3 regions of the Paraburkholderia atlantica genome follow, and region 1 is predicted to be linked to each of the others. Evidence: predicted binding sites of a transcription regulator. Region 1 holds the regulator's gene; each other region holds the start of a gene.
What was found. The regulator LexA, encoded in region 1, represses DNA repair genes until DNA is damaged. The targets are predictions, from matches to a motif close to ACTGTATNNNNATACAGT.
Positions count from the first base shown of each region.

Region 1 (4,150 bases):
CGTCAGCCAGCGCGACGCGCCGAGGCACGCCGCCGCCTCCTCCTGCTCGCGCTCGAATTCCTCGAGCACCGGCTGCACCGTGCGCACGACGAACGGCAGGCCGATGAAGGTCAGCGCGACCAGCACGCCGGCCGGCGTGAACGCGATCTTGATGCCGAGCGGCACGAGGAACTGGCCGATCCAGCCGTTGCCCGCATACACGGCGGCGAGCGAGATGCCCGCGACCGAGGTAGGCAGCGCGAACGGCAGATCGACGACCGCATCGACGATGCGCTTGAACGGAAACGTGTAGCGCACCAGCACCCACGCGACGAGAAAGCCGAACACCGCGTTGATCAGCGCGCCGCCGAGCGCCGAGAAGAACGTCAGCCGATAGGACGCGAGTACGCGCGGCGACGTGACCGCGCGCACGAACTGGTCCCAGTCGAGCGTCGCGGTTTTCAGAAAGGTCGCCGCCAATGGAATCAGCACCACGAGGCTCAAATAAGCCACCGTGATGCCGAGTGTCAGGCCAAAGCCGGGCAATGCGCTCGGCTTGCGGAAAGTCAACGTGGTCATGCTGGATACTCGTTCATGGTTGATGCTCGCGCGGTGATTCGTTTTGCTGTGTTGCGGTACTGCGGTATTGCCGCCCTGCTGGCCACCGGAGCCCGGTTAGCCGAAAGCGCGCCCATTGGGCGCGCCCTCTTTGCCTCTGCCCGTGATTCAGGCGGTGGTTCTTACTGCGGCTGATAAATCGAATCGAACACGCCGCCGTCCGCGAAATGGGTCTTCTGCGCGTTGGTCCAGCCGCCGAACGAATCGTCGATCGTGTAGAGCTTCAGCTTCGGAAACTTCGCGGTCAGATCGGCCGGCACCTTGTTCGAACGCGGGCGATAGAAATTGCGCGCGGCGATCTCCTGGCCTTCCTCGCTATACAGGAAGTTCAGATACGCGTCGGCCAGCTTGCGCGTGCCGTGTTTGTCGACGACCTTGTCGACCACCGCGACCGGCGGCTCGGCCAGGATGCTCACCGACGGCACCACGATCTCGAACTTATCCGGACCGAACTCCTTCACCGACAGGAATGCCTCGTTTTCCCACGCGATCAGCACGTCGCCGATATCGCGCTGCACGAAGCTGGTGGTCGCGCCGCGCGCGCCCGAATCGAGCACGCCGGCGTTCTTGTACAGCTTGCCGACGAACTCCTTGGCCTTCTGATCGTTGCCGCCCGGCTGATGAGCGGCGTACGCCCACGCGGCCAGGTAGTTCCAGCGCGCGCCGCCGGAGGTCTTCGGATTCGGCGTCACGATCGACACGCCCGGCTTCACCAGATCGTCCCAATCCTTGATGTGCTTCGGGTTGCCCTTGCGCACGAGGAACACGATCGTCGACGTGTACGGCGAGGCGTTGTCCGGCAGACGCTTCTGCCAGTTCTTGTCGACGAGCCCCTTGTTCGCGATGGCGTCGATGTCATATGCGAGCGCGAGCGTCACGACGTCGGCCTGCAGACCGTCGACCACCGAGCGAGCCTGCGCGCCCGAGCCGCCGTGCGACTGCTTGAAGGTGACGGCTTCGCCGGTCTTGGCCTTCCATTCCTTGCCGAATGCCTGATTGATGTCCTGATACAGCTCGCGCGTCGGATCGTAGGACACGTTCAGAATCGTGGTGTCGGCGTGCGCGACACCGCTAGCGCCCAACATGCCGAGCGTACCCGCCGCGCCGACGGCTAGCGCCGTGATCAGTTTTCTGGTTCGAGCCGCAAGCCCCGTATGCCGATGGTTCATTTCAGTTTTTCTCCGCGTGATGTCCGCTGTTGAGCGTCTGGTGTCGTTTTGCGTCGCGGTCACGTGCACATGAGCGCCAACCCGGGAGCCAGTCTATCGAAGGCCTTTCATCATTAAAAATAATGTTTCTTCATTTTTTAATGCCCAAAAGTGGTAACGGCAGACGCGCCGGCTGTTCAGACGCCGAAATCGCCGTCATGTCGTCGATAAACGACGCCCCAGCGCGCCCCTTGCGTCGAACTTAAAGTAAAGCTTGAAATGCGCCGAATACTGTATAAAAATACAGTCACCTGTTCATACATACAGTGGCCATGACAAAACTCACCGCACGACAGCAGCAGGTTTTCGATCTGATCCGCCGGGCGATCGAACGCACCGGCTTTCCGCCCACTCGCGCGGAAATTGCCGCCGAGCTCGGTTTCAGCTCGGCCAATTCCGCGGAAGAGCATCTGCGCGCGCTGGCCCGCAAGGGCGTGATCGAACTGGCGGCCGGCGCGTCGCGCGGCATCCGGCTGCTGTCCGGACAGGAGGATGCGCCGCACCAGTTCACGCTGCCGCATGCGGGCCTGATGCAGTTGTCACTGCCGCTGATCGGCCGGGTTGCGGCGGGTAGCCCGATCCTCGCGCAGGAACATATCTCGCAGCACTACGCGTGCGACCCGGCGCTGTTCTCGAGCAAGCCCGACTACCTGCTGAAGGTGCGCGGCTTATCGATGCGCGACGCGGGCATTCTCGACGGCGACCTGCTCGCGGTGCAAAAGCGCAGCGAGGCGAAAGACGGCCAGATCATCATTGCGCGGCTTGGCGACGACGTGACGGTCAAGCGTCTGAAGCGCCGGCCGAACGGCATTGAGCTGATCGCCGAAAACCCCGACTACGACAACATCTTCGTGGAAACCGGCAGCGCGGATTTCGCGCTCGAAGGGATCGCGGTCGGACTGATTCGCCCCAGCGAGTTCTGATTTTTTGCTGTCGCCGGAACGCTCGCGCCGGTTTGTTCGACTCAAGTCGCATTTACGCCCGCACGCATTTTCGCCCGCACGCATTTACGCCCGCATTACGCCGAGCATTTAAGCCGCATCGTCTGGAGAGACTCATGGAACGCCTTGCCCGCCTGCTGCCTTTTCGCCAGTTCGGCCGTCTGCGCCATCTGCGCAAGCTCACGCCTTGCGCGCCGATCGAGGCGTCCTCGGCGCGCACGCCGTCGCTGTTCGACGAGCCTGCCGAAGCCTCCGGTCTGCCGTCGTCGTTGCCGGCGTTTGCGCGCGTATCGCTGAATTCGGCGCTGAATATCGCGGAGCCCGCGCGCCGCGCTCCGGTGCGGGTCTATCATGGTCCGTCGCGACTGATCATGGTCGGCACGGTCGACGCCGTATGCCGTATGATCGATCGTTGCATAGCCGACGAAGCCAACGTGCACGGCGCGGTGTTCGAAGCCTGAGCGATTCCTGAGCACGCATGCAATAAGCACTTCGGATGTTCAGAGATTCGCGTGGGATGGGATCGTTTCGACCTCGCCGTGGTCGACGTTAGATCATCACTGACGTGGAGTCCCATTCGATGACAATTCCGAAACGCACACAGGGCAGCGCCGCCCGGCCGCTGCTGATCACGCTGATCGTGGTGATCGTGATTGCCGCGCTGGGGTTTATTTATGCGTCACCGTATCTCGCGGTGAACAATCTCAAACGCGCGGCAGACGCGCGCGACGTGCAAACCGTCAATCAGTACGTCGATTTCCCCGCGCTACGCGATAGCCTGAAGCAGCAGGTGGGCGCCATGCTGACACGCCGACTCGAGGCGGATGCCGGCAACAAGATGGCTACGATCGGCGCGGTGATCGGCGTGACGCTGATCGGCCCGCTCGTCGATGCCTATGCGACACCCGACGGCGTCGCGGCACTGCTGAACGGCATGCCGCCGCGTGGCACACCGGGCGAACAACCGTCCGCGCCGCCAGCCGCGGGCGGCGAAGCACCAGCCGCGGGCGACACCGCCACTCAGGCAAGCGCGCCGCCCCCCGGGCGTCAAAGCACGGCCGGCTATCGTAGTCTCAACGAGTTCGTTGTCACGTACCGACGCGGCGAAGGCAACGCGAACTATTCGGCGATCTTTCGTCGCGAAGGTCTGGTCACGTGGAAGCTCGCGGCGATCAATCTGAACGAGTGAGGTTCAAGCCGTGAACTGAAGGGATGCGCGGGCTGGCCATTGCGGCCAGCCGCGTGACAGGGTTGTGCGGATTACGCCGCAGCCGCCTGCTGCTGCTCCTGCGCCGACGAGCACGCCACCAGAATGCTGCACGACACGCGGTCGAGCAGCGGCGTATTGCCCGCCCCCATCCACCACCGCGACAAACCAGTCCGGCAGCGATGACCCACCACCAC
Region 1 covers NC_014117.1:1,491,897-1,496,046, reverse strand. The annotation lists gene cysT (sulfate ABC transporter permease subunit CysT) at 1-558, opposite strand, end outside; gene BC1002_RS06655 (sulfate ABC transporter substrate-binding protein) at 720-1,766, opposite strand; gene lexA (transcriptional repressor LexA) at 2,078-2,728, shown strand; gene BC1002_RS06645 (hypothetical protein) at 2,863-3,207, shown strand; gene BC1002_RS06640 (DUF2939 domain-containing protein) at 3,327-3,935, shown strand; gene BC1002_RS06635 (universal stress protein) at 4,007-4,150, opposite strand, start outside.

Region 2 (4,150 bases), 980 kb from region 1:
CGAAATTCGGTTGGCTTCGCATGGCACCCGGTCACCCACGAACTGTGGTTCACCGACAACGGTCGCGACCTGCTCGGCGACGATATCCCGAGCGACAAGCTCAGCCGCGCGCCACAAGTCGGCATGAACTTCGGCTTTCCGTACTGTCATGGCGGCGACACGCCCGACCCGCAGTTCGGCAAAGATCATCCGTGCAGCGAATTCACGCCGCCCGTGGTCAAGCTTGGCGCGCACGTGGCGGCGCTTGGCATGCGCTTCTACGACGGCCCGATGTTTCCAGCCGACTACCGCAACAACATCTTCATCGCCGAGCACGGCTCGTGGAACCGCAGCAAGAAGGTCGGCTACCGCGTCGTGCGCGTGATCACCGACCCTGACGGCAGCCACGCGCGCCAGCAAGTCTTTGCCGAAGGCTGGCTGCAACCCGGCGAATCGGTCTGGGGCCGTCCCGCCGACGTGCTGCCGCTTCCGGACGGTTCGCTGCTGATCAGCGACGATACCGCCGGCGCGATCTATCGCGTCACATATTCGGCGCCGTAGCGCGCGGATGCACGGATGTCCCGGCTGACCGGCCGCACTCATCTTCAGCCAGGTGTGGCGCATCCCGCCGCCCGCTTTCACCGCGGGCGCCCGCCCCCAACGTGACCGCCCGCCCGCCGCAGGCGTAGAATGCGCGTCGGTCCGCGCCCTGCGGCGCGCCGCTCCTTTCGACCGCCTGTCACTCTGCCCACCCGTTCATGTCCACCGTTGCCTCGACCTCCCCGCGCTTCAGATCCAAAACGCTCACCGCCGCGTTGGCGTTCCTGTTCGGCAGCCTCGGCGCCCATCGCTTCTATCTGTATGGCATGCGGGACATCTTCGGTTGGGCCCATTTGCTCGGCACGCTGATCGGCATTCCCGGCGTGATGCTGCTGATCGCGACCGAGCGCGGGTCGGTCCCAGGCTGGGCGCTCGCGTCGATTGGCGCGGTTTCGTTGTTCGCGGCGTTTCTGGCCGCGCTCGTCTACGGGCTGCGTCCGGATGAGAAATGGGATGCGCAATTCAACGCCCACACGCAACGCAAAAGCCGCTCAGGCTGGACGGTGATTTTCGTCGTGATCTTTTCGCTGCTGATCGGTGCGTTTCTACTGATGACCGGTCTCGCGCTTGCGTTTCAGACCTACTTCGAAAGTCAGGTTGAGGCGGCCAAAGCGATTTCGCAGTAACGCCCCGTAGCGGGACCAGCAAGCATTCCCTCGCGCTAGAAAAGCCTAAGTTGCGGATTGTCGCGCGCCGGTGCGCTTGGCTGCTCGGCGCGCAGCGACTCGATCCGGCGAAACTGCGACATGTCGAGAATGCCGCGGTCGCGCCCGCTCAGCCCTAACCGGCGCACGGCCTTGTGAAAGCGCTGCCTCAGCAGATCCGCCCATAAGCCCTCTCCCTTCATGCGGGTCGAGAACGACGAGTCGTAATCCTTGCCGCCCCGCATATCGTGCACACGGTTCATCACCCGCTCGGCCCGATCCGGGAAATGTGCGCTCAGCCAATCCTTGAACAGCGGTGCGACCTCCCACGGCAACCGCAACACGATATAGCTCGCGTTGCTGGCGCCCGCTTCCGCGCACGCGTCGAGCACGCGCTCCATGTCCGGCTCGGTGACGAAAGGGATCACCGGCGCGATGCTGACGCCGACCGGTATGCCCGCCTCACTGAGCGTTCGGATCGTGCGCAGCCGACGCGACGGCGTGGCCGCGCGCGGTTCGAGCGTGCGGGCGATGTCGGCGTCCAGCGTGGTGATGGTGATCGCCGCCATGAATTGCCCGCGCTCCGCCATCGGCGCGAGCAGGTCGATGTCGCGCTCGATCAGCGACGATTTGGTGATCGCCGCGAACGGGTGATTGCGCTCGCTGAGCACTTCGATCACCCGACGTGTAAGTCGCAAGTCGCGTTCGGCCGGCTGCCATGCGTCGGTCGCGACACCGAGCGCGATCGGCTCGGGCACATAGGATTTCTTCGACAGTTCCCGCTCGAGCAGTTCGGGCGCGTTGATCTTCGCGTAGATGCGGCTTTCGAAATCGAGCCCCGGTGACAACCCCAAATAGCTGTGCGTGGGCCGCGCGAAGCAATAGATGCAACCGTGCTCGCAACCGCGATACGGATTCAGCGACACATTGAACGGAATGTCCGGCGACGCGTTGCGTGTGAGGATAGTTTTCGCGCGTTCCTCGAACACCTGCGTGCGCAAAACCTTCGGCTCGCTGTCTTCGTCGGCCGCCTGCCAGCCGTCGTCGACGGCCTCGCGCTGGTCGACTTCGTAGCGGCCTTGCAGATTCGTGACTGCACCGCGCCCCTTGCGAGGCGCCGGCGGCGCGATCGGAAATTCGGGAATGTCAGGGGTGTCGGGGTCGTCCACGGCGGGCCACGCAAAGCAAACGCAAACAGGAAGCGCCAAAGGAAAACGGCGCAAAATACCTGTATAAATATACAGTGTTTACGCCGTTTGTCGAGCACTTCGTTGCCCGCGAGAGCGTGATGAGCCTCGTCAGCGATCAAGGCACTTAGTCGGTCACCGCGATGGTCAGCGTCTCCTTGATTTCCTCCATCACCACATAGCTCTTCGACTGCACCGCCCCCGGCAACTGCAGCAGGATGTCTCCGAGCAACTTGCGGTAGTCGGCCATTTCGCCGATGCGCGCCTTGATCAGATAGTCGAAATCGCCCGACACGAGGTGGCACTCGAGCACCTCGGGAATCTTCTGCACCTCGCGCCGGAACTGGTCGAACATGTTGCCGCTCTTGTGGTCGAGCGTGATCTCGACGAACACCAGCAGCGCCGCGCCCAGCTCGGCCGGGTTCACCCGTGCGTAGTAGCCGGTGATCACGCCGTCGCGCTCCATCCGCTTGACGCGCTCGATGCATGGCGTCACCGACAAACCGACCCGTTCCGCCAGGTCCTTCATCGCCATACGGCCGTCTTGCTGCAGGAGCCGCAGGATCTTGTGATCGAGCTTATCGAGAGCCCGCACGGGATGGCGCTGGGTACGCATAGTGTTTTTGCTGAAAATGATGAAAATACGATAACAAAACCTGCTTCACTGTTAATAGTATAGCGGTTAACACTGGGCGGCCGGCATTTCACCTCACGTTGCAGCGCGTTGAATCGAATCAGATCGAATCCAGCGACGCGCGCCTTGCCCTCACTCAATTCTTGGATATCCGGAGCAGCTATGCGAGTCGTCGTTTTGGGCAGTGGCGTCGTCGGTGTGACGAGCGCGTATTACCTCGCGCGCGCCGGTCACGAAGTGACCGTCATCGATCGCGAGGCCGGCCCGGCGCTCGAAACCAGTTTCGCCAATGCGGGCCAGATCTCGCCGGGCTACGCGTCGCCGTGGGCCGCGCCGGGCGTGCCGCTGAAGGCCGTCAAGTGGATGTTCCAGAAACACGCGCCGCTCGCGATCCGCCTCGACGGCACCGCGTTCCAGCTGCAATGGATGTGGCAGATGCTGCAGAACTGCACGGCGCCCCGCTATGCGGTGAACAAGGGCCGCATGGTGCGGCTCGCCGAATACAGCCGCGACTGCCTGCAGGCGCTGCGCGCCGACACCGGCATCCAGTACGAAGGCCGCACCGGCGGCACGCTGCAGGTATTTCGCACGCAGCAGCAGTTCGACGGCGCCGCGAAAGACATCGCCGTGCTGGAGGAAGCCAACGTGCCGTACGAACTGCTGACCGCTGACCAGCTCGGCAAGGCCGAACCGGCGCTCGCGGCGGTGTCGCACAAGCTCACCGGCGGCCTGCGCCTGCCCGGCGACGAAACCGGCGACTGCCAGATGTTCACGACGCGCCTCGCGGCGCTCGCCGAGCAGTTGGGCGTCAAGTTCCGCTACAACACGCCGATCGACGCGCTCGCGATGGCCGGTGGCCGGATCGCCGGCGTGCAGTGCGGCGGCGAACTCGTGCGCGCGGACTCGTTCGTGGTCGCGCTCGGCTCGTACTCGACGCGCTTCCTCGATGGCATGGTGAAGATTCCGGTCTATCCGCTGAAGGGCTATTCGATCACCGCGCCGATCGTCGACGCGACTGCGGCGCCGGTATCGACCGTGCTCGACGAGACCTACAAGATCGCGATCACGCGCTTCGATGACCGGATTCGCGTCGGCGGCATGGCTGA
Region 2 covers NC_014117.1:2,469,280-2,473,429, forward strand. The annotation lists gene BC1002_RS11030 (PQQ-dependent sugar dehydrogenase) at 1-540, shown strand, start outside; gene BC1002_RS11035 (NINE protein) at 738-1,205, shown strand; gene BC1002_RS11040 (PA0069 family radical SAM protein) at 1,241-2,392, opposite strand; gene BC1002_RS11045 (Lrp/AsnC ligand binding domain-containing protein) at 2,538-3,026, opposite strand; gene BC1002_RS11050 (D-amino acid dehydrogenase) at 3,207-4,150, shown strand, end outside.
Region 2: BC1002_RS11040 (PA0069 family radical SAM protein) is a predicted target of LexA. The motif match lies at 2,451-2,468, and genes of this name have one in related genera.

Region 3 (4,150 bases), 1.4 Mb from region 1:
ACCATTGGGCCGGATTCCCGACGGAAGCGCCACATCGCGAGGCTTTTCGTCGGTCAGGCACGCTTCCACATCCCACAGGCCATCGGCTCGCTCGTAAGCTTCCGCTCTGATTGCGCGACGGTGGCGCAACTGACGGGACACTGGCGGGGAGAGCGACATGCGGGAAGGAAAGGCCGGATTGGAAAACCTCTGGATTTTAGCATAACGGGTATTTGGGACAGCCCCGATTGCGCATGGCCTCGAGCCGGGTTACGGCGCGGCAATCGACCGGCCGTCAGGGCTGCCGTGCTAGTCGCCGTCGCAGATGTCGTCGATACCCTTCAGGATCTTGCCGATCGTCGCGCCGGAGAAGCCGCGCGACGCCAGGAAGCGCGCCTGCTTCGCGTGCTCCGCCGGCGTTTGCGGCAGCTGGCCGAACTTCTTGCGCCAGACCGCCTGGGCGCGCGCGAGTTCGGTTTCGCGCAATTGCGCACTCGCCTCTTCGACGAGCGCCGGGTTCAGCGCGTGCAGCTTCAGTTCGCCGAGGATGCGGCTCGTGCCGAGCCGCGATGCGCGCCGGTGAACCAGACTTTCCGCGAAGCGCGAGTCCGATAGCCAGTTTTCGGCTTCCAGCGAGTCAAGCACCGCGTCGAGCGAATCGGTTTCCTCGACATACGGTTTCAGCTTGCGCGCGAGTTCGGCGCGGCTATATTCGCGGCGCGACAGATAACCGAGTGCGCGTGCTTTCAACGAACGGGTTGGGCGTTGGGATTTTCTGCTGTCGTCCTGGTCGGCCTGCCCCGGCTTTGCTTCGCCCGCCTGGCGACGCGAGCGGGTGTAGGTGACTTCGGACGGGGGTGGGGAATCGCGCCCGGAGAAATCCGGGCTGGACGATGCTGCAGCGGATGCAGACCGCGTGCGCTGCGGGCCGCGGCCTGCGGCGCGGTCGTGTGCGTCGAACGATTCGAACGGATCGAATGGATCGCCGGAATCAGGCGATCCATCCGCCGTGTCGCGCGGGCCGTCCGGATAGCGTCCGGAGTCGGAACCGGACAACGGCCGGCCTTTGCGTATCACGTGATGCTTACTCTTCTTCGTCCGCGACTTCAGCGTCCGCGCCGGTCACGGCGTCCGCCATCGCGGTAACGCCCAGCGATTCGCGGATACGGTTTTCGATTTCGCGAGCGATGTCCGGATTTTCGCGCAGGAATTCACGCGCGTTGTCCTTGCCCTGACCGATCCGCTCGCCGTTGTAGCTGTACCATGCGCCGGCTTTATCGACGATCTTCGCCTGCACGCCGAGGTCGATGATTTCGCCCTGACGCGAGATGCCCTCACCGTACAGGATGTCGAAGATCGCTTCGCGGAACGGCGGCGACACCTTGTTCTTGACGACCTTCACGCGTGTTTCGTTGCCGATCACTTCGTCGTTCTTCTTGATCGAACCGATGCGGCGAATGTCCAGACGCACCGACGCGTAGAACTTCAGCGCGTTACCGCCCGTGGTGGTCTCCGGGTTGCCAAACATCACGCCGATCTTCATGCGGATCTGGTTGATGAAGATCACGAGGCAGTTCGTACGCTTGATCGTGCCGGTCAGCTTGCGCAGTGCCTGCGACATCAGACGCGCCTGCAGACCCGGCAGCGAGTCGCCCATTTCGCCTTCGATTTCCGCCTTCGGCACCAGCGCCGCGACCGAGTCGATCACGATCATGTCGATCGAGCCCGAGCGCACCAGCGCGTCGGCGATTTCGAGCGCCTGTTCGCCGGTGTCCGGCTGCGAGACCAGCAGGTCGGCAACGTTCACGCCGAGCTTGCCCGCATATTGAATGTCCAGCGCGTGTTCCGCGTCGATGAACGCCGCGGTGCCGCCGAGCTTCTGCATTTCGGCGATGACCTGCAGCGTCAGCGTGGTTTTACCGGACGATTCCGGACCGTAGATTTCGACCACGCGGCCGCGCGGCAAACCGCCGACGCCCAGTGCGATGTCGAGGCCGAGCGATCCGGTGGAGACCACCTGGATGTCTTCGACTGCCTCACCTGCGCCGAGCCGCATGACCGACCCTTTGCCGAACTGCTTTTCGATCTGCGCGAGCGCGGCGGCGAGAGCCTTGCTCTTTTCAGCAGTCAGTCCAGCCGAGCCTTTCTTGCTTTCTTCCATGAATCGTCCTTTGCTATGATGAACGGCGTCTGAGGCAGGTGTACGTCCGGAATTCGGCTCGAATTGAGCGCAGTCTTCAGGACATCACACGAAACGCAGACACTGTATAAAAAAACAGTGGTTTTGGCAAGCGCGATATGATGCGAACGCGCATTTTTACTGTCGCGTCACCCCCACTACCCACAATAATGTTCGGAGACCGCTGCGCGCCGGGGCAAGCCCCACGGTGCCGGCAAAGCCAGGCTGGCGCACCATGCGAATTCTGATTGCCGAAGACGACAGCATACTCGCGGACGGTCTGGTTCGATCACTCCGCCAATCGGCCTATGCGGTCGATCACGTCAAAAGCGGCGTAGAAGCCGATACCGCGTTGTCAATGCAGACGTTCGACCTATTGATCCTCGATCTGGGCCTGCCGCGCATGTCCGGGCTCGAGGTGCTGCGCCGCCTGCGGGCGCGCAATTCGAACCTGCCGGTGCTGATCCTGACCGCCGCAGACAGCGTCGACGAACGCGTCAAAGGCCTCGATCTCGGCGCCGACGATTACATGGCCAAGCCCTTCGCGCTGAACGAACTCGAAGCGCGCGTGCGCGCGCTGACGCGGCGCGGCGCCGGCGGCGGCCCGACCGTCGTGCGGCATGGCTCGCTGTCGTTCGATCAGGTGGGCCGCATCGCCTATGTCAACGACCAGGTGATCGACCTCTCCGCACGCGAGCTCGGTCTGCTCGAAGTGCTGCTGCAACGGATCGGCCGGCTGGTCTCGAAAGAGCAGTTGGTCGACCATCTGTGCGAATGGGGCGAGGAAGTCAGCAACAACGCGATCGAAGTCTACGTGCACCGGCTGCGCAAGAAGATCGAGCCGAGCGGCGTGCGCATCATCACCGTGCGCGGGCTCGGCTACTGCCTCGAAAAGGCGGCGCCGCCGGCAAATGCGAACGCGCCCGCTGCCCCTGCCGGCTCCGAGTCGCAAACGGCACAAGCGGCACAAACGGCACCACCGTCCACCGCGCCGTCGTCCGCCGCGATGCCGGCGAGCCATCACTACAAATAGAGGCCAGCGATGTCCGCACGCGCTGATCGCGCCACGGCGCACGCGGCGGACCTCGACGAGGCGCGCGACGCGCGCTACGCCAATCCGTTCGCCCCGCCCGACGAAACCGAGGCCGCCGCCGAAGCGCGTCCGCGCTCGCTGTTCGGCGAGATTCTCGACTGGATGCTCGCCCCGCTGCTGCTGCTGTGGCCGATGAGCCTCGCGGTCACCTATCTGGTCGCGAAGTCGATCGCGAACGGGCCGTTCGACCGCGCGCTCGAAACCGACGCCTACGTGCTCGCGCGCCAGATCCACCCGGTCAACGGCGTCGCGGAGCTGTCGTTGCCCGAGTCGACTCGCGATTTCCTGCGCGCCGACAACGTCGACAGCGTGTTCTTCCAGGTGCTCGGCACGCGCGGCGAACTGGTGGCCGGCGAGCGCGACATGCCGCTGCCGCACGAGGAAGACCGCCCGCCACCGGGCCTCGTCGAATTCCGCGACGACGTGCTGCGCGGCAACGACATCCGCGTCGCATATACCACCGTCGAGTTTCCGCAGACGCCGGGCGCTCAGCCCGTGCTGGTACAGGTCGCCGAAACGCTCGACAAGCGCAGCCAGCTCGCCAACGACATCATCAAGGGCGTGATCCTGCCGCAGTTCGTGATTTTGCCGCTCGCGATTCTGCTCGTGTGGTTCGGGCTGTCGCGCGGGCTCGAGCCGCTGCATGCGCTGCAGGCCCATATCCGCGCGCGCCGGCCCGACGATCTGTCGCCGCTCGAAGCGCGCCGCGCGCCGCCGGAAATCGAGCCGCTCGTCACGTCGTTCAACGATCTGCTCACGCGCCTCGAACAGAACATGGAGCTGCAGAAGCGCTTCATCGCCGACGCCGCGCATCAGATGAAAACGCCGCTCGCCGGCCTGCGCACGCAGGCCGAGCTCGCGCTGCGCCAGAACGCGCCCGCCGAGGTGCATCGCTCGCT
Region 3 covers NC_014117.1:2,846,756-2,850,905, forward strand. The annotation lists gene BC1002_RS12765 (DUF2889 domain-containing protein) at 1-159, opposite strand, end outside; gene recX (recombination regulator RecX) at 289-1,056, opposite strand; gene recA (recombinase RecA) at 1,064-2,140, opposite strand; gene BC1002_RS12780 (response regulator transcription factor) at 2,394-3,191, shown strand; gene BC1002_RS12785 (sensor histidine kinase) at 3,201-4,150, shown strand, end outside.
Region 3: recA (recombinase RecA) is a predicted target of LexA. The motif match lies at 2,242-2,259, and genes of this name have one in related genera.